2 regions of the Alteromonas sp. 5NW40-0090 genome follow, and region 1 is predicted to be linked to the other one. Evidence: predicted binding sites of a transcription regulator. Region 1 holds the regulator's gene; the other holds the start of a gene.
What was found. The regulator FNR, encoded in region 1, switches genes on or off when oxygen is low (the NO sensors DNR and NnrR bind a similar motif). The targets are predictions, from matches to a motif close to TTGATCTAGATCAA.
Positions count from the first base shown of each region.

Region 2: a site for FNR is predicted at 5,006-5,019, ahead of ccoG (cytochrome c oxidase accessory protein CcoG). Genes of this name have one in related genera too.

Region 1 covers NZ_BAAJLT010000005.1:300,225-316,383, forward strand. Annotated here, with positions in the region: gene AC27KT_RS08455 (FMN-binding glutamate synthase family protein) at 1-850, opposite strand, end outside; gene AC27KT_RS08460 (cation:proton antiporter domain-containing protein) at 1,190-2,761, shown strand; gene bfr (bacterioferritin) at 2,896-3,372, shown strand; gene bfr (bacterioferritin) at 3,372-3,839, shown strand; gene AC27KT_RS08475 (hypothetical protein) at 3,967-4,446, opposite strand; gene ccoN (cytochrome-c oxidase, cbb3-type subunit I) at 4,676-6,109, shown strand; gene ccoO (cytochrome-c oxidase, cbb3-type subunit II) at 6,125-6,730, shown strand; gene AC27KT_RS08490 (cbb3-type cytochrome oxidase subunit 3) at 6,732-6,893, shown strand; gene ccoP (cytochrome-c oxidase, cbb3-type subunit III) at 6,910-7,863, shown strand; gene AC27KT_RS08500 (FixH family protein) at 8,088-8,567, shown strand; gene AC27KT_RS08505 (heavy metal translocating P-type ATPase) at 8,567-11,035, shown strand; gene ccoS (cbb3-type cytochrome oxidase assembly protein CcoS) at 11,037-11,267, shown strand; gene AC27KT_RS08515 (sulfite exporter TauE/SafE family protein) at 11,254-11,913, shown strand; gene fnr (fumarate/nitrate reduction transcriptional regulator Fnr) at 11,959-12,696, shown strand; gene uspE (universal stress protein UspE) at 12,942-13,865, shown strand; gene ttcA (tRNA 2-thiocytidine(32) synthetase TtcA) at 14,014-14,967, shown strand; gene AC27KT_RS08535 (patatin-like phospholipase family protein) at 14,968-15,993, shown strand; gene AC27KT_RS08540 (DUF2987 domain-containing protein) at 16,014-16,159, opposite strand, start outside.
Region 2 covers NZ_BAAJLT010000008.1:112,476-128,634, forward strand. Annotated here, with positions in the region: gene AC27KT_RS11455 (TonB-dependent receptor plug domain-containing protein) at 135-2,057, opposite strand; cobalamin riboswitch at 2,148-2,411, opposite strand; gene AC27KT_RS11460 (serine/threonine protein kinase) at 2,532-3,515, opposite strand; gene ccoG (cytochrome c oxidase accessory protein CcoG) at 3,512-4,942, opposite strand; gene AC27KT_RS11470 (hypothetical protein) at 5,481-5,852, shown strand; gene AC27KT_RS11475 (DUF3016 domain-containing protein) at 5,976-6,521, shown strand; gene AC27KT_RS11480 (acyl-CoA dehydrogenase family protein) at 6,616-8,376, opposite strand; gene AC27KT_RS11485 (SDR family NAD(P)-dependent oxidoreductase) at 8,723-9,514, shown strand; gene AC27KT_RS11490 (amidohydrolase family protein) at 9,600-10,475, shown strand; gene AC27KT_RS11495 (mandelate racemase/muconate lactonizing enzyme family protein) at 10,546-11,730, opposite strand; gene AC27KT_RS11500 (class II aldolase/adducin family protein) at 11,786-12,553, opposite strand; gene AC27KT_RS11505 (NUDIX hydrolase) at 12,619-13,164, opposite strand; gene AC27KT_RS11510 (efflux RND transporter periplasmic adaptor subunit) at 13,401-14,450, shown strand; gene AC27KT_RS11515 (efflux RND transporter permease subunit) at 14,464-16,159, shown strand, end outside.

The DNA.
Region 1 (16,159 bases):
CAAACGCTTTATGTCTAGGGGGAGAATCCACTTGAGTTCCAGGCTCAACACCTCTTATTTTAGCTATTTCAGGGGTATTTTTATACGCAGGTAAAATACCACCATGTCCAGGCTTAGCGCCCTGGCTTAGCTTTATTTCTATCATTTTTACATTGTCGAGTTTAGCTTTTTCTTCAAAAAGAACAGGATCGAAACCGCCATCTTTACTTCTACAACCAAAGTATCCCGTACCAATTTGCCATACGATATCGCCACCGTTTTCAAGGTGATACGGGGTTAACCCCCCCTCACCTGTGTTGTGGTAAAACCCGCCTTTTGCAGCACCTTTATTTAGCGCCAAAATGGCATTTTTTGACAAGCTTCCAAAGCTCATTGCGCTTATGTTAAGTATGCTTGCACGATACGGCTTTTTACAATGAGGACCACCTACCGTCACTCGGGGATCTTCATCCATGTCTTCCACTTCGCGAGCAGATAAAGAATGGCCAATCCACTCATAGCCATCTTTATACGTATCTAGCTGAGTACCGAAGGGAACCGTTTCTCTACTGTTTTTCGCACGTTGATAAACAATTGAACGAAACATACGGGAAATAGGTGCTCCGCCAGTATCGGTTTCTATGATGTATTGCTGGATGTAGGGCCTTAGTCCCTCGACTGTCCATCGTACTCTGCCAATTAATGGAAAGTTCTTTAAAATGGCATGTTTTGTTTGGAAGGCATCGTATAGACCAAAAATGAGTAGCGTGACTGATAAAAGTAAAAACCACCACACCGGCGCCCACAATACGCCAATTACCACGTTGAAAGCGATCAGCAGGGTTAGCACAGTTAGAATTGTTAAACGCATTCAAAGTCCTTCTTTATTTTTAGTCATATCTAAACAAAATAATATGCCTACTACCCTGTTCAATACACCTAAAATCGGGAACTAGATTTACTTTAGCGGTAAATGACTGATTTAAATGTTAAATATGCTGAGCCAGCTTTTAGCTCAACTGGGTTACGCGTTACCAAAATATACAATTACAATGCTTTTTTAGCTGCGAAAACAAGCCATTGCATGCTAGTCTAAAACCTTTCAATTAGCGAGTTGACTGGGCGATTTGTAGCTATCACTGGTTAATAGATGATGTGACCTATAAAAAGGTAACGGATTTTACGTTCAACATTTTCTGAAAGGTAATTCATGGAGTATGCATTTCTTCTTTTCGCATTTGTTTGCGGCTTAACGGTTAAACTTATTGGCATTCCTCCTTTAGTTGGCTACTTGGTGGCTGGCTTTTTATTAAATTTTGCAGGCTACACGCTTACTGAAGATTTAACCCAGATAGCCAACTTGGGCATCACCATTATGCTCTTCACCATCGGTCTTAAACTCAACATCCGCGATTTGAGTCGTCGAGAAGTTTGGGCGGGAAGCGTTTCACATACCTTAGTATGGGTGGGCGTTATTTCCTGTTGCGTCTATGCGATAGGTGCGGTTGCAGCAAATTTCGTTGATGGGCTTACATGGAAAAGCGCTGCGCTTATCGCTTTTGCCCTTAGTTTCAGTAGCACAGTGTGCGTGGTTAAAGTATTAGAAGAAAGTGGCGAAAGTAAAACCCGCCACGGCCGCCTTGCCATTGGCATCTTGGTCATGCAAGACGTTTTTGCTGTAATCTTCCTTGTTGCAGCAACTGGAAAGCTCCCCTCTGTGTGGGCGCTCGCCTTGTTGGCCTTATTCCCAGCAATGCCAATCATAAACAAAATGATTAGTAAATCGGGCCACGGTGAACTGCTTCCGCTTACTGGCTTTATCCTCGCCTTAGGTGGCTATCACTTGTTTGAGCTGGTTAACATTAAAGGCGATCTTGGGGCACTAATCTTTGGAATCATGTTAGCGCAACATGAAAAGGCTTCGGAGCTAGCGAAGTCGCTGCTCAGTTTTAAGGATCTCTTCTTAATTGGCTTCTTCCTTACTATCGGTCTTACCGCCCTTCCCGATCTTAGTATGATTGTCCTAGCTATCGTGTTCTGGTTATTTATACCGTTAAAAGCAGCACTCTTTTTCGGCTTATTTACGTCACTTCGCCTTCGCGGTCGCACGGCTTACTTGAGCAGCTTGGTGCTTTCAAATTACAGTGAATTTGGGCTTATTGTTGGCGCACTAGCCGTTTCATTAGGTTTATTGGCAAACTCTTGGTTAGTGGTGATTGCTTTAGCCGTATCTATTTCATTCGTTATTACCAGCGTGCTCTATCGAAATTCTCATTCTCAATATCACAATCATAAACACACCATTAAACGTTTTGAGAAAAACGAGCGCTTAAAAGAAGACATTTATCCTACTCTCCACAACGCGGAGTTTTTAGTGTTGGGGATGGGACGAGTTGGTCGCGGTGCCTTCAATGCGTTATCTAAATTAAGTGATGTGAGCGTATGGGGAATGGACGCCGACCGAGTAAAAGTAAAAGAGTTATCAGACGAAGGCTTAAAAGTAATATGCGGCGACGGTGAAGACGTCGATTTATGGGATAATTTAGATATCAAACAGATTCAGCTTGTTTTGCTTGCTCTGCCTTCTATCCAGGACTCAATAAACATCACACGTCAGCTTAAAAACGCGGGCTATGTTGGAAAAGTCGCAGCCATTGCACGCTATGAGGATGAAGTGTCACATTTATTAGAAAATGGTGTAGATAAAGTCTTCAACTTCTTTACCGAAGCAGGGCTTGGTTTTGCAGAAGAAAGTCTTGCTTATGCGCGTGCACAACAGTAATGCTGTTCTAAATGCGAACAATGGATGAATTGAGAAACGTTATCGTTTGTAAACAACTGTTTTACAAAGACTTTTTTGACATGCAGTCAAATTTAGACTAAACTTCACGCAAATACGTTAATAGGGTTTACACAATGCAAGGTGATAAACAAGTTGTTGCAAAATTGAACGAAGTACTGACAAGTGAACTTACTTCGATAAATCAATACTTTCTGCACGCTCGTATGTTCAAAAACTGGGGTTTTTCTGAACTTAACGAAAAGAATTATAAAAAGTCTATCAAGGACATGAAGCAAGCGGACGATCTTATCGAGCGCATTTTATTCCTTGAGGGCCTTCCTAATCTTCAAGCGTTAGGCAAGCTTTATATCGGTGAAGATACCGTTGAAATGCTGTCATGTGATGCGCGTTTTCAAAAGGAACAGCTTCCACTACTTCGTGAAGCTATCGCGCTGTGTGAAGAAAAGCAGGATTATGTTTCTCGTGATTTGCTTGAAGACCTTCTTGAATATGAAGAAGAGCACCTAGACTGGATTGAAACGCAAGAATACCAAATTGATGCTATGGGTATAGAAAACTACCTACAAGCGCAAGTAATGGGAGATGACTAATGAAAGGTAACCAAGCAATCATCAATGGCTTAAACGAACTACTCTCTTATGAGTTAGCCGCCATGGATCAGTATTTCATTCATTCTCAGATGTATCTTGATTGGGGTTTGAATAAGCTTTACGAACGCATCGACCACGAGTTTGATGACGAGCGTGGACATGCAACTAAGCTGATTGAACGCATGCTGTTTTTAGAAGGTACACCTGACATGACGAAGCGCACAGGCTTCAAAGTGGGTAAAGATGTACCTGAGATGCTAGAAAGCGATTTACGTGTTGAATATGAAGTTGATGCAAAGTTACGTGAAGTCATTGCGCTTTGTGAAACCGAGAAAGACTATGTAACTCGTGACATGCTAATTGTACTACTAGACGACACAGAGATGGATCACGCACACTGGCTAGAGCAGCAGCTTGGCCTTATTAAGCGACTAGGTCTTCAAAACTACCTTCAGTCTCAAATGTAAGAAATAGCGTTCACGCTATAATTTACAGGTAAATAATAAAAGGTCGCTCTTAAATAAAATAAAGAGCGGCCTTTTTTGTTTGTTTACTCTCCCTTATTTAGAGAGAGTCTTATTGCATTTTAAACAGTTACTGCTGCGTAACAAAATACAAATAGCTGGGACTTTCTTTATCTTTAATATTTAGACGTAGCTGCCATTTCATCACTGGCTCACTACAGCTTCCTAACATAAACCAACCTGACCATTTTCCTTCCTCGTCGTTATCTAACAGCACGGGAATTTTGCCCATATACATGTTTACCCCTTCAATCCATGCGCTTTCTATTTCCTCTCCCTCAGGAACCAAGAGCTTAACCGTTACTGACTCTTCGGCTTCAGGCATGGTTGAAAAAGTGGCAATGGCCAACTTGTCATCAATTAAGAATTCGCAAGTTTCATTGACAAAGTTGCAGCTATTTCCTATTCCATTAATTACATCTGTATCTTTTAGTGCCGATGATTGGAATTTATGAGCAAGGTACACGCATACGGCTACGACAATAATAGCCACTAACGGAAGCTGAGAATGTAAAATTTTTGATCGTTTATTGTTATCGATATTTAGCATTTCTTAAATTTTGTGTATTTCTTCATTGACGGAGATCAAGCTTAGGTAGTTTATGGTATCTTTTTGTAATTAAAAACCTTATCATCCGCGTACCAACTGGCTTGGAGACAATAATTATTACTCTTTCCGAGCTCGGTGTGAAGCGTTATTCCTTAGCTGATACACGTCTCGACCGTACTATTCCGGCAGTTGGAGACCATAGTTCATTTGAAGTGGAAGATTCATTAAAATGAGTGAAATAAGCCAAGCACAACCTGACTACAATTATAAAGTAGTTAGGCAATTTACCATCATGACCATAGTCTGGGGTATCATTGGTATGGGCCTAGGGGTATTTATTGCCGCGCAGTTATTTGCACCTATGCTTAACTTTGACACACCATGGCTAACATTCTCACGTTTGCGTCCGTTGCACACTAACGCCGTTATTTTTGCCTTCGGCGGCTGTGCGCTATTTGCAACGTCGTACTACATCGTTCAGCGTACCTGCCAGGTAAGACTGTTCAGTGACAAACTTGCCGCATTTACCTTTTGGGGTTGGCAAGCCGTTATCGTTTTAGCTGTTATCACCCTGCCTATGGGTTTAACCAGCTCAAAAGAATACGCTGAACTAGAATGGCCAATTGATATCCTTTTGGCACTGGTTTGGGTCGCTTATATCATTAACTTCTTCGGAACCCTAGTAATCCGTAAAGTTTCGCACATTTATGTTGCAAACTGGTTTTTAGGCGCGTTCATGTTAACTGTTGCAATTCTTCATATTGGTAACAGCATGGCTATTCCGGTATCTTTCACTAAATCGTATTCACTGTATGCAGGCGCAGTAGACGCTATGATGCAGTGGTGGTACGGCCATAACGCGGTAGGCTTTTTCCTAACTGCGGGCTTCCTTGGTATGATGTACTACTTCGTACCTAAGCAAGCCGGTCGCCCGGTTTATTCATACAGACTTTCAATTGTTCACTTCTGGGCACTTATTTCTCTGTATATCTGGGCTGGCCCTCACCACCTTCACTACACTGCCCTACCAGACTGGACTCAGTCATTAGGTATGGTGATGTCTATTATCCTATTCGTTCCATCTTGGGGTGGTATGATTAACGGTATTATGACGCTATCTGGCGCGTGGCATAAACTTCGCACCGACCCAGTATTGCGTTTCCTAATTGTTTCGTTGTCTTTCTACGGTATGTCTACCTTCGAAGGTCCAATGATGGCAATTAAGACCGTTAATGCACTGTCTCACTACACTGACTGGACAATTGGTCACGTACACTCTGGAGCTCTAGGTTGGGTTGCAATGGTTTCAATTGGTTCAATTTACCACTTAATTCCAGTGCTATTCGGTCAGCGCGCTATGTATAGCACCAAGCTAGTTAACGTACACTTCTGGTTTGCAACTATCGGTGTTGTTCTATACATCGTAGCAATGTGGATGTCTGGTGTACTACAGGGTCTAATGTGGCGTGCAGTAAATGCTGACGGTACGTTAACCTATAGCTTTGTTGAGTCATTAGAAGCGTCTAAGCCTTTCTATGTGGTTCGTTTCATTGGTGGTTGTTTCGTGGTAGCAGGTATGCTTGTTATGGCATACAACACATGGAAAACCGTTCGTGCACCTAAAGGCAGTATCGCTGCAGACCCAGCGACTCAGCCGGCGTAGTAAAGGAGACGAATAATGAAAAACGCACATGAGTTAATTGAAAAGAACGTCGGTCTGTTAACGGTATTAATCCTTATCGCTATCAGCTTCGGTGCCATGGTTCAAATTACGCCGTTGATGTTTCAACAGCAAACCATGGAACCGGTAACAGGCTTACGTCCATATACCGCGCTTGAGCTTGAAGGCCGTGATATCTACATCCGTGAAGGTTGTGTAGGTTGTCACAGCCAGATGATCCGTCCATTCCGCGCTGAAACAGAGCGTTATGGTCACTACAGCGTTGCTGGCGAATCAGTATGGGAGCACCCTTTCCTTTGGGGTTCTAAGCGTACTGGTCCTGACTTAGCACGTGTTGGTGGTCGTTACAGCGACGAATGGCACCGAGTTCACCTGCTTAATCCTCGTAACGTGGTACCAGAGTCGAACATGCCAGGTTTCCCTTGGCTCGCGGAAAACACGCTTAATGGCGAGTTAACAGCTGAAAAAATGGAAGTATTCCGTGGATTTGGCGTTCCGTATACCGACGAAGATATCGCGGGTGCGAAAGCGGCAGTACAGGGTAAAACGGAAATGCAGGCCCTTATTGCTTATCTACAATCTCTTGGCACACATTTGAAATAATATGGACCAGGGAATTGTAGGCAGCATTTTTACTGTCATCGTCTTTGTAAGCTTCATCGGTGTTGTGTGGTGGGCGTTTAGCAGCCGCAACAAGAAAAAATTCGATGAAGCTGCAAACCTAGTGTTTGCAGACGAAGAAAAAGAAAAATCAAAAGAAGATTAGCAGGAGTCTCGAACTCATGAGTATGTTTTGGACAATTTGGATTTCAGTGATAACCCTAGGGTTGATCATTGGTTGCTACTTCCTTCTTCGCTGGTGCCTTTCTAACAAGACCGGCGTAGCTGAAGGTGAGTCAATGGGCCACGAATTTGATGGTATTGAGGAGTTGAACAACCAACTTCCTCGCTGGTGGACAATTATGTTCTACATGACCATCGTTTGGGGCTTTTTATACCTAGCGCTTTATCCTGGCCTAGGTGCGTATGAAGGTATTTTGGGCTGGAAGAGCTCTAACCAAAATATTCAATCGCTAGAAGAGTCAGCTCAGGCGCGTATTGACGCTAAAGAGCAAGGCTACCTAGTGGAATATGACCGTGAACTAGATTTCGCTGCCGAGAAGTTCGATCCGATCTTCGAAGCGTATGCACAAGTTCCTGTTGAAGAACTGGCTAAAGACCCAGAAGCAAACAAAGTAGGTCAGCGTTTGTTCCTACAAAATTGCTCTCAGTGTCACGGTTCTGATGCACGTGGTCAAAATGGCGGCTTCCCTAACCTAACGGACAACGACTGGTTGTACGGTGGTTCAGGTGCGAAAATCGTTGAAACTCTTACGCTTGGTCGTAAAGCCGCTATGCCAGCATGGCTAGATGCTATGGGTGAAGACGGTATCGAAGAAGTGGTTAACTACGTACTTAGCTTAAGCGGTCGCGATGTGGACCCTCAGCTTGCAGAAGCAGGTAAAGCACGTTTCGCAGCGTGTGCGGCTTGTCACGGTATGGACGGTAAAGGTAACCAAGCACTTGGTGCACCAAACCTTACTGACAATATCTGGCTATACGGCGGCAGCCACAGAGCGGTAACAGAAACGCTTACTTACGGTCGTAACGGTGTAATGCCTTCATTCAAGAAAACCTTGGGTGATGACAAAATTCACGTTGTTGCAGCGTATGTTTACAGCCTTTCAAATGATTAATGATTTAAATCATTAAATATCTTAAAAAGCCTCGTTACTACGGGGCTTTTTTTATGAGAAAATACAGCGATATAGACAGCAATACAGAAAGTGCTGTAGCGAACACATTTTGTGCGCCTTGGACCTGCGTCCCCAACACTATATTTATTGTTATTAACTGATGTAGCAATAATAAATATGTTGTTAGCGACGTTGCTAGTGAAGTAAATACGAGAAAGATTTCGATGAATAGACCCTGGTATAAAGAGTTCTGGCCCTGGTTTTTAATTGCCGTACCTATCATTACACTCATCATGGGTGGCGTGTTGTTAAACCTTGCTATTAGCACCGAAGATAGCCTGGTGGTAGACGATTACTACAAGGAAGGAAAAGCAATCAATGCCCGTCTGGACAAAGAAGCAATAGCCCGCCGCATGAATATCACCACTGATTTAACCATTGAAGATGGAAGCATAGCGCTGCAATTTCATTCGGGGATCCCTCAAGAAGGTAACGCGGTTAAATTAAGTTTCTATCACGTAACGCTAGAAGAGCGCGATGTTAGCGTTTTATTGAGTCGCGACGCTAACGGCATTTATCGCGGCTTTATTGAAGAAAACCTTGACGGTAAATGGCGCATATCGCTGACGCCGATTGATGATAGCTGGAAAATTCAAAACACGGTCTATCTGCCCCACACTGGCAAAATGAAATTCAATCCATAATGACACAGCACGACTGTTACCATTGCGGCTTGCCTATAGCGAGTCCAGACAATGGGAAATTTACTACTGTCATTTTAGGGCAACAACGAGACATGTGTTGCCCTGGCTGCTTAGCGGTAGCTGAAGCGATCGTTAACAACGGCCTGGAAGACTATTACCAGTTTAGAACCGAACCGGCGCAAAAATCTGACGATGGTATTTTAGAAACACTAGATAAGCTAAAAGTCTATGACGACCCTTCTCTACAAGAAGAGTTCGTGTTTGAAGAAGGTCAGGACAAGCAGATTCAATTGACCCTTGAAGGTATTACGTGCGCTGCGTGTGGCTGGCTTATCGAAAAGCAGTTGTCGAAAGTAGAAGGAATAAAGCAAGTCGCGGTGAATGTACAAGAGCGCCGCGCTTTAGTCACTTGGTCACCGTTTCAAATTAAGCTTAGCCAAATTCTATCTACGCTAAAACGCATTGGTTATGTTGGGTCACCATTTCACCCCGACGAACACGAAGCCAGTTATAAACGCGAACAAAAGACCTTTCTAAAAAAGCTTGGCCTAGCAGGCATTATGACCATGCAGGTAATGATGCTGATGACTGGGCTTTATTTTGATTGGTTTGGCGCCATTGAGTTAGAGACCCGCCAATATTTTTACTGGGTTGCCCTTACGCTAACTACACCTGTTGTGCTGTATTCAGGCAGCACCTTTTATGTGGGCGCCGCTAAAGCGCTAAGCGCTAAAACGGTTAATATGGACGTACCCGTTACGCTCGCAATATTCGGTACTTACATTGCTGGAATTCGTTCTACAGTATTAGAGCAAGGTGAAGTGTATTTCGAATCCATTTGTATGTTTATTTTTCTGCTGTTGCTTAGCCGATTCTTAGAACATCGCAGTCGTCATCGCGCCGCACAGATCTCTGCCAATATGATGCAGTATGTGCCCGTATCAGCGACCAAACTAAATCCGGATGGTAGCCTAACCGAGTGTCTGGCTAAGCAGCTAAAAATTGACGACGTAGTGCTAGTGAAGCCTGGTGAAACAGTCCCCATTGATGGGGTGGTAACCGACGGCAACGCAGCGGTTGACGAATCTATGCTTACCGGCGAGTTTAACCCCGTGCGTAAGTCCAACAGTAGCCCGGTTTACGGCGGCACGGTTTGTCAAGATGGTACGCTAACCATTACGGTTACGCAGACCCTTAAAAATGCGCTGGTAAATCAAATTGTACGACTGCAAGCAAGTGCGATGGCGAGTAAACCTAAAGCAGCGCAGATAGCCGATAATTTTTCTCGCTATTTCGTTACCGCGGTATTGCTGATTTCGGCGTTGACCTATTGCTTTTGGGCGTATCAGGGTAGCGACGAGGCATTTTGGATCACCATATCGGTGCTGGTTGCAACCTGCCCTTGCGCATTAGGGTTGGCTACGCCATCAGCGTTAACCTGTGCTATGGCAAAGTTAAACCGACAAGGTATTTTACTAAAACGGGCCGATGCGCTTGAACAAATTACTGACATTGACACCATCGCATTAGACAAAACCGGCACGCTCACAAAAGGCAAATTTACTATTTCAAATGCCTGGTACGCTGACGGTGTGGATAGTAATAGTGCGCTATCAATTGCCCGCGCTTTGGAGTCACGCTCTGAACATCCGATTGCCAAAGCCTTTAGCGACGGTATAGCCTTTAGCGACGGTGTAGCCCTAAGCGAGATTTCTGCTTCTAGCGACAGTGCTGACGCTACCGATAACACGGTACACAAAGTGACTAATTTTACCGTTACGCCAGGAGGTGGTATCAGCGGTGAGATCAATGACACGTTGTTTTCTATGGGTTCTGCAGCATTCAGCGTTCACGAATCTCAGCTAAAACTCATTGAAGCGTTCCCTTCAGCTAACGTGTTTCTCACGGTTAAGGGGCGTATTATGGCGGCGTATGAAGTAAAGGATTCACTAAGAGAAGATACGCAAGAAACTCTCGATATATTAGCTGCAAGCCATACCCTCGCCGTTTTAAGTGGTGATACACAGCAAAACGTTAATGCGCTTACCGCACCATTGCCAATTTCGACCGCTAAAGGTGGCCTAACACCTGAGCAAAAGTACGAAGCCGTTCAAGCTATGCAGCAATCTGGCGCGAAAGTGATGATGATGGGGGATGGTATTAACGACGCTCCAGTTCTTGCCAGCGCTGATGTGGCGATTGCAGTGGGTAATGCCACAGACGTGGCTAAAACTGCCGCCGACGTGATACTGCTTGGCGATCAGCTGCTTTCTGTACCAGAGCTTATTCGAACTGCGCATCAAGTGAAGCAAAAAATAAGGCAAAATATTGGCTGGTCGGTAGGTTACAACGTTTTGATCTTACCTTTCGCCGTATCAGGCCTACTTTCACCGTGGATGGCTGTTGTTGGTATGTCGTTAAGCAGTATCATTGTAGTCACAAACTCAACGCGACTTTTGAGCAAATAGCATGAGTATTATTTACGTATTAATTCCAATCGCCATCATCATTGTTGCCGTCGCTATCGTGATATTCTTTTGGGCGGTGAAAACCAATCAATTTGAAGATTTAGATCGCCAAGGTTATAGCATACTGTTTGACGATGATCTTCCGCCAGAAGAAAAAAAGCTAGCTGAGCAACGCAAGCAACTTCAAGACAGTAAAGTAGACAAAAGCCAAGCGCCACATGGAAGGGATTAACTACTTCTCTGCCTTTCTTATCGGCTTAGCCGGCGGAGTTCACTGTGTGGGAATGTGCAGTGGAATTGTCGCTGCGCTAAGGATGGTATCGCCTAAAGGCGCTTCAGCACTACCCTATACCCTTGCCTATAACATGGGACGTATAGTGAGCTACACCATCGCCGGAGCAATAACCGGGGCACTTGGAAAAATTGCAGCAGATTATATACCTCTTGCCAACTATGCCCTTTCCCTACTTAGCGGAATCATGTTGCTTCTACTGGCGTGTTATTTGGGTAAGTGGTGGACTGGCTTAACGGTACTGGAAAATGCGGGTAAAGGCCTATTTTCCAAAGTGCAGCCGCTTTCAAAACGCTTTTTGCCATTTAAGACCCCTTTAAGTGCGTTGCCTTATGGTTTTATTTGGGGTTGGCTTCCTTGCGGTTTGGTGTATTCCACACTTACCTGGTCTCTCGCGGCGGGTAATGCGCTAGAAGGCGCTGCTATTATGTTCTTCTTCGGTTTGGGTACATTACCCACCTTGCTCGCCGCTAGCGCTGGTAGCCAATATATTGTTCGAAGTTTTCAACATAACCATTTTAGACAAATTATTGCAGTAATAATGGCAATATATGCCGCTTATCTTATTCATGGCGCAATCGTTTAAAAATGGGTGTATTATTGTCGGGTATTCTTTTAGAGAGCGTGCATTATGAGCAAAGGAAGCCAATTTTCTATTCACTGTCAAAACTGTAGTTTCAGTCACCTTTGTTTACCGGTGGCGTTAAACAAAACAGAAATCGAATCTCTTGACGATATTATTGAACGCAAGAAGCCGCTTCATAAAGGTGACACGCTGATTCAAACTGGTGATAAATTCCGTTCTCTATTTGCAGTGAGAACCGGTTCATTTAAATCATTTGTGACTAATACCGAAGGTGAAGAACAGATTACCGGCTTCCACTTTCCTGGTGACATTATCGGTTTCGATGCATTAAGAGAGAACAAACACCAAAGCTATACCTCTGCGTTAGAAACTGCCATGGTGTGTGAGCTTCCCTACGAGACCCTCGACGAAATGTCAGTGCAATTTCCAAAGCTGCGCCACCAGATCATGAGCTTCATGAGCGCTGAAATAAAACAAGATCACGACATGATCATGCTTTTAAACAAGCGAACCGCAGAAGAGCGTTTATTGTATTTTATATCACATCTTTCTCAGCGCTTTGAAGAGCGAGGCTTCTCCCATAGAGAATTCCATCTCACCATGACGCGCAACGAGATAGGAAATTATTTAGGACTAACCATCGAAACTATTAGCCGTTTGTTAAGCCGTTTCCAAAAAGACAACATTATAAAGGTGGACGGAAAGCTTATTACTATTTTAGATTTCGATAGACTAAACACCAAACTTGCGGCGCTTAACGGCCCAAGCGTTGTCTGCGGTTAGTCCTTTTTTAAGTGTAAATTAAGGCGCACACTAAGCGCGCTTTTTTGTGACCTGTGTTAGCCACCTATCTAATGTTTCAGCACCACGCCGGTTGCTCCATATTTACATCGTTAAGTTCACTCATGGTCGCGTCGTAAAATTCTTGATCTAAAACAACTTACGTTTTTCCCAATGTCGTTTATAGTTAGTATTAGAAAGCTTCGATTTCGACAGCCGCTACTAAGTTTTGTAGTTAGGGGGACGTTATGATTGAGTGTAAACGAATTCTGGCCGTGGTAGATGCCGAGCGCGATAACCAACCTGCACTAAGCCGTGCTTATGAACTCGCTTCAAAAACAGGTGCTTCAGTTACCGCCATGATGGTGGTATACGACTTATCTTACGATATGACGACCATGCTTAGCCCGGATGAGCGCGAGTCAATGCGCGATGCAGTCACAAAGGAGCATGCAAAATGGCTTGCTACCCACTTAAGAGAGCAAGGATTCACTGAAACTGATATCGTTGTAGAATGGAATAATCGCGCGTATGAGTCGATTATTTACTACACCCTAAACAATCAGATAGATTTAGTGGTAAAAGCAACCAAAAAGCACGACGATCTTGCTTCTGTTATTTTCACCCCCACAGATTGGCATTTAATGCGTAAATGCCCTCGCCCAGTATTGCTTGTTAAAGAGCACGACTGGCCAGAAGGAGGAGAGATTATTGCGGCAGTAAACGTAGGCAGTGAAGACAATGAGCATGCCGCACTTAACGATAAGCTCACCCTCATTGCTAACGACTACGCCTCTTTATTGAAAGGTAGCGTAAACTTGGTCAACAGTTACCCTTCTACACCACTTAATATCGCCATAGAAGTACCCGAGTTCGACCCCGATACCTATCACGACGCGGTAAAAAATCATCATTTAAAGGAAATGCGTAGTCACGCGTTAAAGTACGGTATTCCTGAAAACAAATGTGTAGTAAGAGAAGGCCTTCCGGAAAAGGTCATCCCGCAAGTGGCAAAAACACTGGATGCAGAGCTGGTTGTTATTGGTACCGTTGGCCGTGTGGGCATTTCAGCGGCCCTAATTGGTAACACTGCAGAACACGTGATCGACGAACTCAATTGCGATGTGCTTGCTATTAAGCCAGATGGATTTGTGTCGCCGTTGTCGGTGTAGTCTTTTCATCGGTACTACATAGCCCGTGTTTGCCGTTACTTAGCGGCCAACACGGTATGTCACCAACAAATTTAACTTCACAAGCATGGTCTCGAAAAGCCGCTTTAATGTATAATGGCGGCTTTATCACAAACCAAGCTAGTTAATTATGAGTTTAGGCACAAACAGTGCTGACGCGTCGCCATTAAACGCTGCGCAAAGTAAGCAAAAGTACAACTTCAACAAACTTCAGAAGCGACTTCGCCGCAACGTAGGTAAAGCTATTGGCGATTTCGGTATGATTGAAAACAACGACAAAGTTATGGTGTGTTTATCTGGCGGTAAAGACAGCTACACCATGCTTGATATTCTATTGTTTTTAAAGAAGATTGCGCCTATTCACTTTGATATCGTTGCGGTTAATCTTGATCAAAAACAGCCTGGTTTCCCTGAACATATTTTGCCTGAATATTTAGAAAGCATAGGCGTTGACTACAAGATTGTAGAAGAAGACACCTACTCTATCGTTAAAGACAAAATTCCAGAGGGAAAAACTACCTGCTCGCTTTGTTCTCGCTTGCGCCGGGGTATTCTGTATCGCACAGCAAAAGAGTTAGGTGCGACTAAAATTGCATTAGGTCATCACCGCGACGACATGCTAGAAACGTTTTTCCTCAATATGTTTCATGGTGGCAAGCTTAAGTCTATGCCGCCAAAGCTAGTCAGCGACAACGGTGAACACATCGTTATTCGTCCATTGGCGTACTGCACAGAAAAAGACATCGAGAAATATTCTCAGGCCGCTGAATTTCCGATTATTCCGTGTAACCTTTGTGGCTCACAAGAAAACCTACAGCGCCAAAACATAAAGGCTATGCTTCAAGACTGGAACCGTCGCTTCCCAGGTCGTATAGAGTCAATGTTCCGTGCGCTTCAAAACGTAGCGCCTTCACACTTAATCGACAGCAACCTTTATGATTTTAAAGCTATAGCTACACAAGAAGGCCCGGTAGAAGACGGTGATATCGGGTTTGATGAACCTGCTTTCACTACAGAAAATAGTACGGACTTCAGTGATGAAGATAATACTATTGAAGTAATAAACATTATGGAACCGAAGTAAATGAAAATTGGACTTGCGCTAGGTGCCGGAGCCGCAAGGGGCTGGACGCACATAGGTATCATTGAAGCTTTAGAAAAACTCGGCGTAAAAATTGACGTTGTAGCGGGATGCTCTATTGGTGCCTATGTTGGTGCTGCCTACGCAAGTGGTAAGCTAGAAGGTTTAAAAGAATGGGCCTGTTCGCTAAGCGATTGGCAGGTATTGGCTCTTATGGGTGTAGGCCTTAGACGTGGGGGCATCGCAAGCGGACAGAAAGTTTTCGATAAGCTTGCCAGCGAGTTTTGTGTTTCCTCTTATGAAGAAATGCTGAAACCCTTTGCAACAGTGGCAACTGACCTTTATACCGGACGTGAAGTTGTATTTAATTCAGGCCCTATTGGCGACACCATTCAAGCATCATGTGCTATTCCCGCACTCTTTGCGCCCGTAGCACACGGTGATCGTTGGTTGGTAGACGGTGCCGTTGTAAACCCTGTACCGGTGAACTTGTGTCGCCAATTAGGGGCCGATTTTGTAATCGCGGTTAACCTTAACGCCGATTTTCGACCACTTCGTCTTGAAAAGTTGAGACAAGATCATGAAGAAAACCAGCGCAAAACTGAGGACTTTTTTACTAAAAGCCAAAACGTACTACGCCAATGGTTTTCGCCTGATAGTAAAGAAGACAAAGCGTCAGAAGAAAGTGAAGAGCAGCTTAAAGTCAATGCTTCTGAAGATGTGAATGCCGAAGAAAGCATTGCTTCTGAAGTTATTGAAAAAGTGGAAGAAGAGTTTACCGAAGTGCCCGCAAAGGTGAATAAGCGCAACCCGCCGGGAATTATGAGCGTAATGAGTAGTTCACTTGAAATACTTCAAGCTCGCGTTACCCGCTCTCGTTTAGCAGGCGATCCACCAGACATTCTTATTGAACCTCAACTTACCGATGTGGGTATTATGGAATTTCATCGTGCTGAAGAGCTATGCGCCAAGGGTGAAGAGACCATCGCCCGTGTAGCAGAGCAAATTAGGTATCAGTTACTAACCTGATACCTAATTTTAGCAGCCGATTAACTCGAAGCCATAGCAGTTACGCGCAGCGGCTCTTGAGGTAACGTTAAGCCTTTTGCGTCGTTGATCCAATCTTGTTTTAGATGCAACACGCCATTATTGATTTGCACACCTTGTGGTGTAATGAAATCTAAATTCTTGTCAT
Region 2 (16,159 bases), on a different contig from region 1:
CTAAGTTAGCGGTAAAAGAAATGATAATAATTAGAAGAAAAAGCTGAAGTAATACAATAGACGTCAAACTATTGAACGAAAAACGGCTACACCAAGATGTAGCCGATTAAATTGCTAGGCTAAGCCTTAATTAACTACATAGCGTAGTTAACAGAAAACAGCGCTCGTCGCTCCTGACCTGCATAACCCACAATGTCTTCATAATCGGTATCAAACGCATTATCTACTTTCAGAGATATTTGCCACTGTTTGTCTATCTGGTAGCTCAAGTTAACCGTAGCAAGGGTATAAGCTGAAAGCGCTAACGTTTGAGAGGGTTCAGGGAATGGTGGGAAGAAAGTATCGTAACGACTTCCTGTATAGGCCAGCTTGGTGTAAAAGCTGAACTTTTCTGTCCCAAAGTTAGTGGTGTAGGTTAACGAGCCTTGATGGCGCGCACGACGTAACTCAGTGCTTGAGATACCACCGTCAGTTTGTTCAGCATCTAGATAGCTATAGGCAGCAGTAAGGTCACCATAGCCACTGCCCCAGTTTAGCTCTACATCAATCCCTTCTCGTGAACTATCACCGTCAATATTATCTGCGCTGAACGCCCCCAAGTCAGATACAAACACAAAACCGTTTATTTCATCTTCAAGATCGGTAGTGTATGCGCTGATTTGTGCAGACAGTGATTTCCAGTTTGCCTTAACGCCTATTTCCCATTCTTCACTGGTTTCAGGTTCTAAGTTTGGGTTGCCTATGAAGCTTGCTGGGAAGTAGCCAAAGCGCTCGGTGAAGGTGGGTGTTTTAACAGCTTTACCATAGCTGGTAAAAACAGCGTAGTAATTGTTAAGCTGCCATGTAAGGCCACCGCGATAGCTTACGGCATTGTCGAACTCACTGTTGTTGTCGAATCGTGCGCTTAGTGTTGCGGTTAGCGACTCGGTTAACTGGCCATTTGTCTCGGCAAATACGCTATAAGTATTGTCGTGCTGCTTCTGGTTCGGATCGCCAAATGCAATTGGGCCGCGCTGGGTAAAAAGGCGCTGTAGGTATTCAACACCGCCAGCAAAATCCCAGTTATCCATGGTATAGAAACCTGTCCAGTTTAGCTCTATGCGCTCACCAGTGGTACCGCCAGTGTCTGCACCTGACTCAGTGTTATCGTTATCGTCTTTGCGATAATGCGCACTTAGCGCTGAGCGATAGCCTGTATTTTCCGCAGCAAATTCCCATCTTAATTTCGCACTAATTTGTGAACCATCCGTCACGTTATCTGAGTCAGCAGGAAGGCCCGTCGTCACAAAATCAGTGCCGTCGTAATCGTTCTCGTACTGAACCGTGCGAAGGTTAGCTATTAACGTATGCTCCGACGTTGCGGCATAATTAATATTAATGCCTGCGGTCATGTTGTCGTAGCCATCATCTTCGTTACCAACACGAGATACGTTGTCACCGTCGGTACGTATGTAGCTGGCGTATGCAGAAATACCTACGTTATCGCTTTGCGAGCGCGCGTTCATGCTGCCCTGCAACGTACCTTGTGTGCCGACGCCAGCAGAGAAGTCTACGTGTGACCCATTATCTGCAAACTGGCCTGATTTCGTAGTAATGCTTAGTACGCCACCGATAGCGCCGCTTCCCCATCTTGCACTTTGCGGGCCTCGAAGTAGCTCTATGCGCACCACGTTTGCGCTAGTTAAGTGAGCAAGGTCAACCAGGCTTCCTTGGCCTACGTCGTTGGCAACAACGCCATCAATTAAAACGAGTAGATGGTTAGTTTCACCGCCGCGCACGCGTAGCTCTGTTAATCCGCCAGGGCTTCCTGACTGAGACAAGCTAACGCCGGGTAGGCCGCGAATGAGATCGGTAAGTTGAAGTGCGCCCGAAGCTTTAATATCACTTTCAGTTAGTACCGATACTGAACCAGGAAGTTTGGTCAACGAAATAGGCAAACGCGTGCCTGTTACTGTTAAAGTTTCAATATCTTGGTCAGAAGTTTGAGCAAAGGCAGGTGTGCTTAAGCACGAAATAACTGCAGCGCTAAGGGCTGCTTTGGTAAAATGTGTACGCATGTTTTTTATGTTGTCTTTGATGCGCTCCACCCGAGCACATGATTAGTGAAAGTGCACGTTTTTGCTTAATTATGGATGTGAGCAAGCAAACGACACCATGAAGTACAGGCCGGTATCCGGGCTTACTCACCATTACTAAAAGTGTAATAGCTCTTTTGCCTTCCCATCTAATGGCGCTTAGTCCGCAATAGCGCGATAACGTATAAAAGACAGTGGCGTATGAAAAGAAAACGACAACGCGTTGAGTTTACCGTTGCGGGGGCAGCATCAGTTTTTCACTGATTTCCCGTTTAACTCTTGTCGCCGTAGTTAACATTAGAGCTAGACAAGAGCACCTACACGATAACGATTATATCTAAGTTAAAAAGTGATAGCGAATACGGTTTCTTATACCTTACGCTTTTTCGTAACCCGCATATGGTTATTGAGCAAAGGTCATCGAAAAAGCGCTCTTTAAGTCGTGTTATGGTTGGATCAGTAACCCAATTTTAGCGGAGGCTCCTGTAGTGCTGATAGCTGTTCTTTCAGAGCAAGTATTTGGCCTTCCCAGTATTTGTCTTCAGCAAACCAAGGAAATGCCCGCGGAAAAGCAGGGTCTTCCCAGCGTCGTGAAAGCCATGCCATGTAATGTACCATTCGCATAGCGCGCAGGGGCTCAATAAGTGGCAACTGTGCAGTGTCAAACGGGTGAAACTCCTCGTATGCTTCCACCAAAGTATCAAGCTGTAAAAGCTGTTGTTGGCGGTCGCCGCTTAGCATCATCCACAAATCTTGGATAGCAGGGCCCATGCGGCAATCATCAAGATCAACGAAGGTCGGACCGTCGCGCCACAGTATATTGCCTGGGTGGCAGTCACCGTGAAGCCGAATACTAGATGTTGGCTTATACGCTTTTTTCGTGGCTTCAATAACGGGGTTAAGTATGGCAAAAAATGCTGTCTTTAAATGGTCTGGCAGCAGTGTGCTTTGCGTGAGCACCTGCTTCGGTTCATCGAGGTAACTTTCAATATCAATCGAGGGACGATGTGCAAACCCTTTAGCATGGGCCACGCGGTGAATACGGCCAATGAAACGCCCCATCCATTCGAGTTGATCAAGGTTGTCATTTTCGAATTGTCTGCCGCCTACCGAAGGAAATAGCGCAAATCGATAGTCAGTTTCGGCCACGGTGTGATGATGCAGCGTGCTGCCATTGAGAGAAATTGGCGCAGCCAATGGAATTTCGTTATCAATTAGCTCTGCAGCAAACGCATGTTCTTCAAGAATTTGAGCGTCGGTCCATCGACCTGGGCGATAGAATTTTGCTACATAGCGCTGACCGTCTTCAGCCACAAACTGGTAGACGCGGTTTTCATAACTATTTAGTGCTAGCAAACCACTTTGAAGAAAAATGCCCTGACTTTCCAGGGCATCTAATATGGTGTCTGGGCTAAGCCCAGAGAATGAAAAATCTGTCATCGATAAAGGAACTTTGTTGGCTCATCAACAGTAACCGTTTCCCCATCAATAGTGGTGGTTACACTGATAAAAATATCGGTAACCGTATCTTCCAGATTATAGGCGTCAGTTGCAACCGAAATTGGCGTGCTATACACCGCACCGCCTTCAACTATTACAGTTTGTTCACCAATGTACTTGTAGTCAGGCAGACCTTTTACAGCAATAGAGTAGGTTTGGGTTTGCTGAGTTTTGTTAAGTACTTTTATTGTATAAACGTTCTCAATTAGCCCTTCATTCGTTTCGCGGTATAGCGAGTTTCTATCGCGGATAATGTCGACTTCGGTGGGGCTACGCATCCAAATATTAGCGAATAGCAAACCGGTCATAACAATAAGTACGACAAAGTACCCAATTAATTTAGGGCGCAATATATGAGTTTTACCGCCAGCAAGTTCTTCTTCCGAGGTAAAGCTTATCAGGCCTTTGGGATAGCCCATCTTGTCCATAACGCCGTTACAGGCGTCAACGCAGGCGCCGCAGTTGATGCATTCGTATTGTAAGCCATTGCGAATATCAATACCTGTTGGGCATACTTGAACACACAAGTTACAGTCGATGCAGTCGCCTAATCCTTTTTCTTTTACTTGCTCGTGATTAAGTTTGCGAGGTCGTGGGCCGCGTTGCTCTCCACGTTTTGCATTGTACGATACGGTGAACGTATCTTTGTCGAACATGGCTGACTGAAAACGTGCGTAAGGGCAAATATGTGTACACATGATTTCGCGCATGTAGCCAGCGTTTCCGTAAGTACATACGGCAAAGAAAATAACAGAGAACCCTGCCCAGAAACTGGTATTTAATGTTACGAAGTTAACAAACAGCTCATCAATTGGCGTGAAGTAGCCGACAAAAGTTAAAGCAGTTAACAGTGCTACTAATACCCAAGCGGTATGCTTCGCCGTTTTACGCAAAAACTTATCTGCATCCATTTTGCGAGCATCTAGCGCTATACGTTTATTGCGCGAGCCTTCGAGCTTCTCTTCGAACCACGTATAAATGTATACCCACGTTGTTTGAGGGCACATAAATCCACACCACACACGACCAGCGAAAGTGGTGACAAAGAACAGTGCAAAGGCGGAGACAATGAATATATAGGCCAGTAAAGTGAGGTCTTGAGGCCATAAGGTTAGTGAGAATATAGTAAATCGCTGCTCGCCAATATCAAGCAGCACGGCTTGATGACCGTTGTACTGAATCCACGGAATGATGGCGAAAAGCCCCAAAAAGAACAGGCCAAATATGCGTCTAAACGTTTCTAAAGGGCCTTGCACTGCTCGTACATAAATACGACTACGAGAATCGTGGCGTTTGCCCTCGGGTGTGCCCTTGGGTTTATGTACTTTTACCGGCGTGACGGTCTTTACCGGTATTTGTTCATTCATAACTTAACCTTATGTGACGTAACAAACTGCCTGTGCAGTATAACTGCGTTAAACACGTCATATTTAATATAGATCAATAATGCGACGTATGGTCTATCTTTTTAAAGTTTCAGTCAATACTGAAACTTCAGAAAGTTTTCTGCTTATTTGGCTTAATGAGGTTAGATAGAGTTTTGGTGTAAACTTTTGCAAACAGCTTATGCAAGCTCACTTACAAAATGTCAGATATAAATTTCAAATTCGCGGCAATTTAGGTTGCAAGTAATCGGTCGTTCAACATGTATTGAAAGCTATTCAGGTTTGTAGATCAAAGCTCAGCAGTTCCTACATATACCTGCGTATAGATTACTGTATTTATTCCCAATCAGTTATCGAACTACTATTAATGCTAATAGTATGGTTAATTAACGCCCAAATCATGTACAGTGGACGTTGTTATAATGTAAATTAGCAAAAAGTTGTGGGGCATATTGTGTCTCAATCCGCCCCATTTGGGTGCTATTTGTTGTGAACGTCCGTCGAAGTTAGCTGAGAAGTCATGTTTAGGTTCTTTATTATCGCTGCTGAAATTATTGTTTTAATAATTGTGCTGCGATCTCCTTTTGTTCAGTATCTCTTTGAAGATATTCAAAACTCTCTTTCCGAATGGCTGGTGTCTATTGCTACTCTTCCAGAGCGAAAAGAACTGCAGAGTTTACAAGATAGAATAAATATACAGCTAAGCCCTTTAAAGCCTTATCAGCAGAATTATGTCAAACAGATCACAGCTGATAGCGCTAGCGTGAAACGTTTCCACCACACCTATTGTGAAAATGACGATATAAACCCAAACTTTACGGGAACTAAACGCGTTCAACTATGCCTAATCATTAAACAGTCGTCAGTTATGCAAGTAGCAAAGCGAGACTAGCCAGTTTTAACTAGATTGGTTGGATATAAAGTTGATTTAAAAGCTGACAATTGCTGCATGCAAAGCTTTTTCTAAATGTCTTGCTAACTCATAGTTTAAACGACTGAATTTAGGAGCATAAAAGTGAATAAATTACGTACTTTTTCTTGTTTAAGCTGCGCCACAGCGGTGGGACTCCTTACCGTGTTTGCTCCCACTCAAGCCGCTGAGGTCAAGATAACGTGGGAAGAACCTGAGTCTTACAGCGATGTAAGGCCAACCAATGAATCCCGTAAACGATTCCGCGAACGAACGCTACAAGAGCTTGAAGAACACATTGTAGATTTGGCCAGCGACTTACCTGAGTCGCAAGTGCTGTCAATGACAGTAACAAATGTTGATTTGGCTGGCCAGGTTTGGCCAAGTCAGTTTGTCGGCTTCGGTAACGGCGCCGGTAGCGACGTTCGTATCATTAAGCGCATTGATATCCCTAGAATGACATTTAGCTACTCGTTGGCTAATGCTGACGGTCAGGTAATTTTAAGTGGTGAAGATGTGAAACTTAAAGATATGGATTTTATGGAATCGAATATTCGTCGCAATCGCACGGAATCGCTTTCTTATGAAAAAGCGATGCTTAACGATTGGTTTTCAGATACGTTTTCAACCCAAGTAGCAGCGAACGACTAATTGATTCGTTCAAATCATAGTAAAAACGGTCACGTATAGTGACCTTTTTTGTGTTCGTAACCCATATTTCACGGGCTATAGCAGTATAAGCTGCCTACAGATAATCAAACTCATTACCTGATATTGCAAGCGTGCTTTCAGGGCCAGCTTTATAAGCGGCTTTGTGCGCATCGCGACGCACTAAGATACGTTCCATATAGAAGTCACGTGTCTTCATCTTAGACGCGGCAAGTACCGCGTTACCTGAAGCCTGCGCTTTGTCGGCCATGCTGTACCATAGTACACCAATCAATGAATAGGCGCTGTATGCTAGGTAATCACAAGCAGCTGCAGCAGCGGTGGTGGCATCCATACCTAAACAATCGGCTGAAGATGCACGCCAGTCATCAAGAATACCTTGAGCCAGACCTTTCGCCTCACTATCTTGAATGTCGCTAACCAGTGCGTTAAACGCATTATAGGTCGCTTCCATCATCTGACCGCCATCTCGGGTAAGCTTACGGCCAATAAGATCTAGCGCCTGAATACCGTTGGTGCCTTCATATAACATAGCAATGCGCACGTCGCGCATAAGCTGTTCCATACCCCATTCACGAATAAAGCCGTGACCACCGAATACTTGCACGCCTAGGCTGGTGGTTTCAAGACCCATATCCGTCATAAAGGCTTTACAGATAGGCGTTAAAAACTGAAGTATCTTATCGGCATCTTCTTTTTCTTGACCTTCACCAAGCTTCTCTACGTCCATGAATTTTGCGTAGAAAAGTGAAAGTGCACGGCAGCCCTCAATGAGTGATTTCTGCGTAAGTAACATACGCGCTACGTCAGGTTGAAAGACGATTGGGTCTGCTTTGCCTTCTGGATTTTGAATACCCTGAGGTGCCCGAGACTGAACGCGTTCGCGGGCATAGGTCAGCGCGCCTTGGTAAGAAGCTTCGGCTGCGCCTAAACCTTGCAGGCCTACTTGGAAGCGAGCATCGTTCATCATGGTGAACATGCATGCCAGGCCTTGGTTTTCTTCACCTACGAGGTAACCCGTTGCACCGTCAAAATTCATTACACATGTGGGGCTCGCTTTGATACCCATTTTGTGTTCGATGCTTCCCACTGACAAGCTGTTCGCCTCGCCAGGCTCATTACTGGCATCTGGAAGGAACTTGGGCACTAAGAATAAGCTGATACCCTTAACGCCTTTAGGGGCGTCAGGTAGACGAGCTAGAACAAGGTGAATAACGTTCGAACTCCAATCGTGATCACCTGCGGTAATAAAAATCTTATTGCCGGTGACTTTATAGCTGCCGTCGCCTTGTGGCTCAGCTTTGGTACTAAGCAAGCTCAAATCTGTTCCTGCGTGAGGTTCGGTCAGGTTCATTGTACCTGTCCACTCACCGCTGATTAGCTTAGCAAGGTAGATGTCTTTTAATTCTTTACTGGCGTGCTTAGTAACCGCAAGTGTTGCGCTTTCAGTAAGCATGGTGGTTAAACGCCAGCTTAAGTTCGCCGCGTTTAGCATTTCGTGAACAGGCACAGCCATGGTGTACGGCAAGTCTTGCCCGTCGTACTCGGCAGTACCTAGCATTGCGTTCCAGCCGTTAGCAACATATTCCTGATAGGCATCAGCGAAGCCTTTAGGCGTGGTAATGCTGCCGTCTTTTAACGTACAACCTTCTTCATCGCCTTCACGGTTAAGAGGGGCAACCACATCCAAAGCAAACTTTGCACCCTGTGCAATAATTTCGTTGGCAAGTTCGCTATCAAAATCGCTGATACCGAGCTTTTCGTAGTGAGCATCAAGTCCAAGCCAGTCTTTTAACAAGAACTGAAAATCAGTCGTAGGGGCGTGGTACAGAGGCATGGATGACTCCTTTTTCAAACAAGTGTTTTAATTTTGTCTATTATAGTCACAAAAAGCGTAGTCCGAATAGTCCGTTAAAGGAAAGTTAATAATAAATTTGGATGATGTGAGTAATGATCTATGCGGACTGATATGAGAGAAACACATAGGTTTACCAAGACTCGTTGCTTTTAATGTGCAGCAAATGTCACACAGGCTCTGATGATGATGTCTGACGTATTGATGTTAATATAGAAAAGCGAACTCAAGTGGTAGGCTCGCTTGCAATTCAAATTCTCACTGGCATGCTTAGCCTACACTGAAATAACCCGTTCACATACGCACAAGCAATACGGTACATAAAAACATGAATTCAGATGGCACGAAGAAAAACCTTAAACATAGCAGTGATGATGCGCAGAGCCCAGTTTGCATTGTAACGGGGGGAAGCTTGGGTATCGGTTTTGCGGTATGCAAGCTGTTTAGTCAAAACGGTTATCAAGTCGTGAATTTAGATATCAGAGACTATGAGCAAGCGTTACCTAATGCTATCTGGAAGCCTTGTGATGTAAGTGTTGTGCGTAATATTGAAGCCGCGATAAATGAGGTTATTAGTTCTTATCAACGCATAGACGCATTGGTGTGTAATGCCGGTATACATGTTTCAGCAACCATTGAAGACACTGATGAAGCGCTGCTTGATAAGGTACTAAACTTGAACGTAAAAGGGGCGTATGGCGCGATTAAGTCTTGCCTGCCAACCATGAAAGAGCAGGGCAGCGGCGCGATTGTGGTGATGGGCTCAGATCAGTCCTTTGTTGGAAAGCGCAATTCGTTCGCCTACGGGGTCAGCAAAGGTGCGTTGGCGTCTATGGCGAAAACCACCGCGCTTGACTACGCACCCTATAACATCCGCGTTAACGCGGTATGCCCGGGTACCATCGAAACGCCTCTATTTCACAACGCCATTGATAATTACGTGGCACGTTCTGGGGCAGATAAAAATGAAGTGGTAGCTGAAGAAGCCGCTGCACAACCTATTGGACGTTTGGGCCAGCCCGAAGACGTAGCTGAACTGACTTATTTCCTATGCAGCAACAAAGCGTCGTTCATCACGGGTAGCTTGTATGCGGTGGATGGGGGCTACACAGCACAATAGAAAGAGCACAATAGATAGGGCTAAATAGAAAAGCAACGCGAAATGCCTTATCAGCAATAGCATAACCAAGGTTTTATAAACAAAGATGAGCAAGTCTTCAATCACTTGGATAGATCCTCATATCCACTTTTTTGCACTAAACGAAGGGCACTATGACTGGCTGAAACCAGCCAATGCCCCCTTCTGGCCAGATAAAAAAGCGATTGCAAAACATACTAAAGAACACATGCTCTATCGCGTTTCGTTAGGGCAGTTAGGCGGTTTTGTTCACATTGAAGCGGGTTACGATAACGAAAGGCCTTGGCGTGAAATTGCGTTCTTGGAGCGTCATTGTACGCTGCCATTCCGCTCAGTTGGGTGTATCGATTTAACGGGAATTAATGTCGGCAGTCATATCGACAAGCTAAAGCAGTACCGCTCAGTACGCGGGCTTCGTCACATATTAGATGCCGAATCTGAAGTACTTTTACGCACCCCTAAAGTTAAATGGGGGCTTTCTCATATGGCGTCGCAAGGCTTGTCTTTTGAAGCGCAGTTAAATCTTGCAGATAGCAATGCCGTGCATGCGCTGGTAAAGGTACTAGAACAAACACCTTCGCTAAACGTGGCTGTAAACCATGCTGCAATAGCGCCGATTGATGTAAATAGCTTTGCGTTTAAAACATGGCGGCAGAATATTCGCGACTTGAATGAAACGCAGCAAGTTGTGTTTAAGTTCTCGGGATTAGAAATGCAAGATCGCCGTTGGCTGTGGCCGCGTGCGTCTTATGTTTTTGAAATCTTGATGGACACCGTTGGCACAGATCACATGATGTTTGCCAGCAATTTTCCGCTGTGTCAGTGGCGAATGCCGTATGCCGCGCTTTGGCAGGGGTTCGTTGACATGACAACGCCGCTTTCTGTAACGCAAAAAGCGGCGCTGCTGTACGAAAATGCGAAGCGATGGTACGACATCGCATAAAGCTAGCTTCGTTGAGCTGCTGAACTCGCCTCGGGTTTATTGCCTTCAATAAACCCGTTGGGTTTCAGCTTTATTTAAGCTCAGTTACCGTCATGTGCGGCGAGCGATAAACCACCTCATCGTTTAGATCGATACCAATTCCCGGTGTGTCAGGCGCTTCAATGAAGCCGTTTACTGGCTGAGGATCTTGAATGCAAAGTTCACGGTTCCAGTCTTTAATAGCGTAGGTATGGTGCTCGTGAATTAAGAAGTTTGGAATGGCCGTTTCTAAATGTAGGCTTGCCGCTGTCGCAACGGGGCCTCCGCAAACGTGAGCCTGAATACGTACATCGTAAATGTCGGCATAGTCACACACCTTTTTCGCTTCGGTGAAACCGCCACAAAGGCCAACGTCAGGTTGAAGTACATCAATAGATTGGTCTTCAAGGTAAGGGCGTACATCCCAGCGATGGTACAGGCGCTCACCGCCCGCAATAGGCACGTTCACGTTCTGCGCTACTTTGTCGTGAAGCTTTGAGTTAAGGTAATTCACTGGCTCTTCGTAATATAGACAGCCAATTTCTTCAACGATGTCACCCAGCTGGATAGCCGTTGATGCACCTAATAAGCTGTGACATTCAAAGATGATGTCGCCATCTTCGCCCATTGTGTCTCTAATCGCCTGAAGACGAGCTTTGAAAAGTTTAAGCTCGGGCTTAGTGAACAGCTTGGTTCTGTCGAAATGGGTGTTGCCGTCTTTATCGTAAACGATGGGGTCAACTTTAACCGCATCGTAACCATCTTTAAGTGCTTTTTCAGTGGCGCGAGCATAGTCAGCGGGGTCGTTAAGCTTGGTTACTTCTTTGTCCCAATCAAACTGAAGCTGGCTCGCGTAGCTACGAAGCTTGCCATTAGTTTTGCCACCCAGTAATTCGTAAACCGGTAAGCCAAGCGCTTTGCCTTTAATGTCCCAAAGTGCAGTATCAATAGCGCTCATCGCAGCATAAATAACTGGGCCGCCGCCTAATCCCCAAAAGCCTTCGCGCAGCATTCTCGACCACAGTAGTTCGGTGTGAAAAGGATTAAAGCCAATCAGCATGGCTTCGGCAATTTCTTTAATCATATGTGCAGCGGCGCTGTGACCCCAATCATAAGCCAGTCCTGCTTCGCCCACACCTGTAATACCTTCGTCGGTGTAAACGCGCACGAAAACTGGGTTCCACTGAGGGCGCTTAGGGCATTCGATATCAAAAATTTCTACTTTGGTGACTTTCATAATGTATTAACAATTCCTGTTTGAAATAAGTTGGCGTTTAGCTGACTAAGCTAAATTATTCGCAAAAGCCTGGATCTAGTTTGTAAGCTTTGCGAAGCATGGCAGGCCATGCTTTTTGTCCGCCCGTTTCGCCGCTGTGCACCACATTGGCCTGTGCGTATATGCCATCAATAATGTTTTGCGGTATCTCGATAACCTCTTCATTAGACTGCATCAAGGCAAGCTGAATTTCGCACGCACGCTGCAAATCGTAAAAGCGCATAAAGGCGTCGCCAACGGTGGGACCAAGGGTTAAACCGCCGTGGTTAGGCAAAAGCATATGGTTAGTGTCGCCGAGGTCGTCCTGCAAACGTTTCTTTTCACTATCATCAACGGCTAGACCTTCGTAGCTGTGATAAGACAGTGACGGTAGTGAAAACATTGAATACTGGCTCCACGGCTTAAGTCCGCCTTTAACCGATGCGACTGAGATTGTGGCTAGTGTATGCAGATGAATAACACACTGGGCATCGTGGCGCACTTCGTGGATAGCACTGTGAATGGTGAAGCCAGCAGGGTTAATGCCGTAAGGCGTATCGTCAAGGATGTTACCTTCTAAATCGACTTTAACCAGGTTAGAGGCAGTAACCTCGTCAAATGTCAGGCCAAAGGCGTTAACCAAGTAGTGATCAGTGCCCGGTACCTTGGCTGAAATATGCGTGTAAATAAGGTCGCCCCATCGCATATCTGCAACTAATCGATAGCACGCAGCTAAATCGACACGAGTTTGCCATTCTTGATCAGAGACTTTGCCTTTTAGGCTTAAGGTTGGGAGTGAAAACAAGCCACTTCTCCTGTTTGTTTTATAGCGACAATTTACCAATACCCGCAACGATGAACAATGCTTTGTCAGCGCTGCTTTATATCGAATTGGGTATAGCCATCGCGCAAGGGAATAAGATCGTCAGCAAATCTCAATGCGTCGTGCTCTAGCATAAACGGATCTACTTTTACCAATCTTACTACCTCTATTTTTGCCCAATGTGGTGCATCGAAGCTCGCAGGAAGGCGCTCAATACCAGCATCCAGATTGCAGCCAAATAGAACCAAACCATTAGACGTGGTTGATAAATACGCGCTAACCTCTACATTGAACCCAGTCTCTTCCCATGTTTCTCTATGAGCAGTACAGGCAAGTGATTCATTATCATCCAAGGTCCCGCCTGGGAAGTCTAATTTGCCAGAAAGTCGGTGTTCTACCAAGAGTACGTCTTTGCCGGTTTTTATCAAACAGGCTGCGCCAACAGGAGATATGTTTGTACTTGCACCAGAGTGAAAGCTTTCCGATAAAAGCGCATCAGAAACGCGACACATTGGAGAGGAGGGGAAGGGCTGTGAACATGCGAAAAGCGTTAAAACAGCAAATATAGCTGATAAGCGAAATAAGATGGCCATTGATTTGGGTAAAATACTCTAGTGTCTGTTTGTAATTGCTTTAAAAGCAATCATATTTACCACACAGACTCTACGCAAAAATAAAAATAACACAACAAACAATAATAACGCGGTACACGAAACAATGTTTGGGAACGCTCACGTTTAACGTTAAGCGAATTTGTGTACTTGAGTGTCCATTGAGCGCTTAAAAAATTCATGCTCAAAGGAATACTATTTTACCAATAGGAAAGGTTATGTCTTTACGATTATCGTTATCACCCTTGTTACTAGGCGTGGTGCTACTTGCTGGCGTCGTGGCATATTTAAATATGCCTCAGGAAGAAAGTAAAAATAACGCCGGCGTAAGAGCCACACCTGTGAAAACAGGGGTTGTGTCGTCTCGAGCATTTCCTATTACTATCGAATCACTCGGTACGGCTACCGCGAACGAGTCGGTAAATATCACTGCACAAGTTACCGATACGGTAAAGGCTATAAATTTTAACGATGGCGATAAAGTCGTAGAAGACGAGCTTCTGGTGCAGCTCAATAACACCGAAGAGCGCGCTAGAGTTGAAGAGCTCAAAGCAAACATTGATGAGGCTAAACGTCAGTTTACTCGTATAGCCGACCTGCGTCAGTCAAATGCGACTTCTGAGCAGCTTCTCGACGAACAACAAGCCCGAGTGAAAGCGTTACAAGCTCAGTTAGATATTGCCTTGGCTCAGCTTAATGACCTCCAAGTTCGCGCGCCATTTAGTGGGTTTTTAGGCAACCGTGAAATCAGCATTGGTTCACTAGTACAGCCCGGCGATACTATTACTAGTTTAGATGACATTAGTCTCATCAAAGTTGACTTCAGCGTCGCTGAAAATCACCTTGCAAGCGTAGCCAAAGGGCAGCCGGTTAGTGCATCCTCAGTGGCTTATCCTGGCGAAGCATTTACGGGAAAAATCACTAATATCGACACACGCCTAGACCCTATTAGTCGCTCCATTCGTGTTCGCGCAACCATTGACAATCAAGACGGGCGCCTTCGCCCGGGTATGTTGCTTACCGTAGTGGTAGAAAAACGTGTGCTTAACGCCTTAGTTTTACCGGAAAAAGCATTGGTTCCAGTGCAAGATAAGCAATATGTTTATGTGGTTAAAGATGATGTTGCCCATCAAACAGAAGTGAAAATAGGCGAACGACGCCCAGGGCTAGTGCAAATTGTTAGCGGGTTGAATGAAGGTGACGAAGTGATAACCGAAGGCACACTTCGCGTGCGCGATCAGTCTCCAGTTAACGTGTTAAATCGCTAGGAGGCACGCAGTCATGTTATTGTCAGACGTTTCTGTGAAGCGCCCGGTTTTTGCAACCGTAATCAATCTGCTGCTGATTATTTTTGGTATCGTCGCTTTTTCTATGCTGAGTTTGCGTGAATACCCAGACATCGACCCGCCTATTGTATCGGTAAGTACAACCTACACGGGCGCCTCTGCGAACATAGTGGAAACCCGAATTACCCAGCTATTAGAAGACAGAATTTCAGGTATTGAGGGGATTAAAAACGTTACATCCACGTCTCGTAATGGTCGTTCAGACATTACCATCGAATTTAAACTTTCTAGAGATATCGATGCAGCAGCTAATGATGTACGCGAGCGAGTAAGTCGCGCACTTAATAACCTGCCAGACCAAGCCGATCCTCCAGAAGTATCGAAAGCGAACTCAGATGAAAGTGCCGTGGTGTGGTACAACCTTAGAAGCACGAACCTTAATACTATGGAGTTGACGGACTACGCCGAGCGGGTGTTAGTGGACAGGTTATCGATTGTAGATGGCGTGGCCCGCATACAAATTGGCGGTGGAAGACGCTATGCCATGAAAGTGTTCCTAGACCGCAATGCCATGGCAGCGAGAGGCATAACCGTAAGTGATGTAGAGCAAGTAATACGTGCTGAAAATGTAGAATTACCAGCAGGTGAAGTAGAAAGTACAGACCGCAACTTTGAAGTTCGCGTAGCACGCACCTTTCTAACACCTGACGATTTCGCTGCGCTAACGGTTGCCGTAGGAGACAACGGTTATCTAGTGCGACTTGGTGAAATTGCTAATGTTAAGTTAACCGCCGAAGATGACGAAACCGAGTTTCGTGGCGATGGCGTTAACATGATAGGGCTTGGTATTATCAAGCAATCAAAAGCAAACACACTTGAAGTAGCCCGCGCAGCGAAAGCGCAAATTGAAAGAATAGAAGCTACCTTGCCAGATAATATTTTTATTGTGCCAAGCTACGATTCGTCGGTATTTATCGAAGCGTCGATTGACGAAGTATATGAGACACTGGCTATCGCAATGCTAATGGTAGTTATCGTGATTTACCTTTTCCTGGGAAATATTCGCGCAACGCTTATCCCCGCGGTCACTGTGCCCGTCTCTATTATCGCCGCATTTATTGTGATGTATGCGCTGGGCTTCTCAATTAACCTACTAACGCTACTTGCTATGGTATTAGCCATTGGCCTTGTGGTGGATGACGCTATTGTTGTGCTTGAGAACATCTATCGACGTATAGAAATGGGAGAGCCGCCTATTTTGGCAGCCTATCGAGGTGCAAAAGAGGTAGGGTTCGCCGTCATTGCTACCACGCTGGTACTGATTTCTGTATTTGTGCCTCTCGTATTTCTTGAAGGGAATATTGGCAGACTATTTACCGAGTTTGCGTTGGCCATTGCTGCAGCAGTGGCATTTTCAAGTTTCACTGCTCTCACGCTATCCCCCATGATGGCGTCAAAAATACTCAAAAAGCGCCCCCGTTCTTCTGGCTTTGGTAGTTGGATGGACAAGCGGTTTACACAGCTAGAAACAGGCTATTTTAATACGCTAGGCAAAACACTCCATCAACCCATTCTAATGTTACTTTTACTAGCAATTGCGGTTGTAGCCTTGGTTCAGCTTTCTGAGAAAGTGCCAAGTGAGTTTGTGCCTAAAGAAGACAGAGGCAATTTTTTTATCTTAATGAATGCGC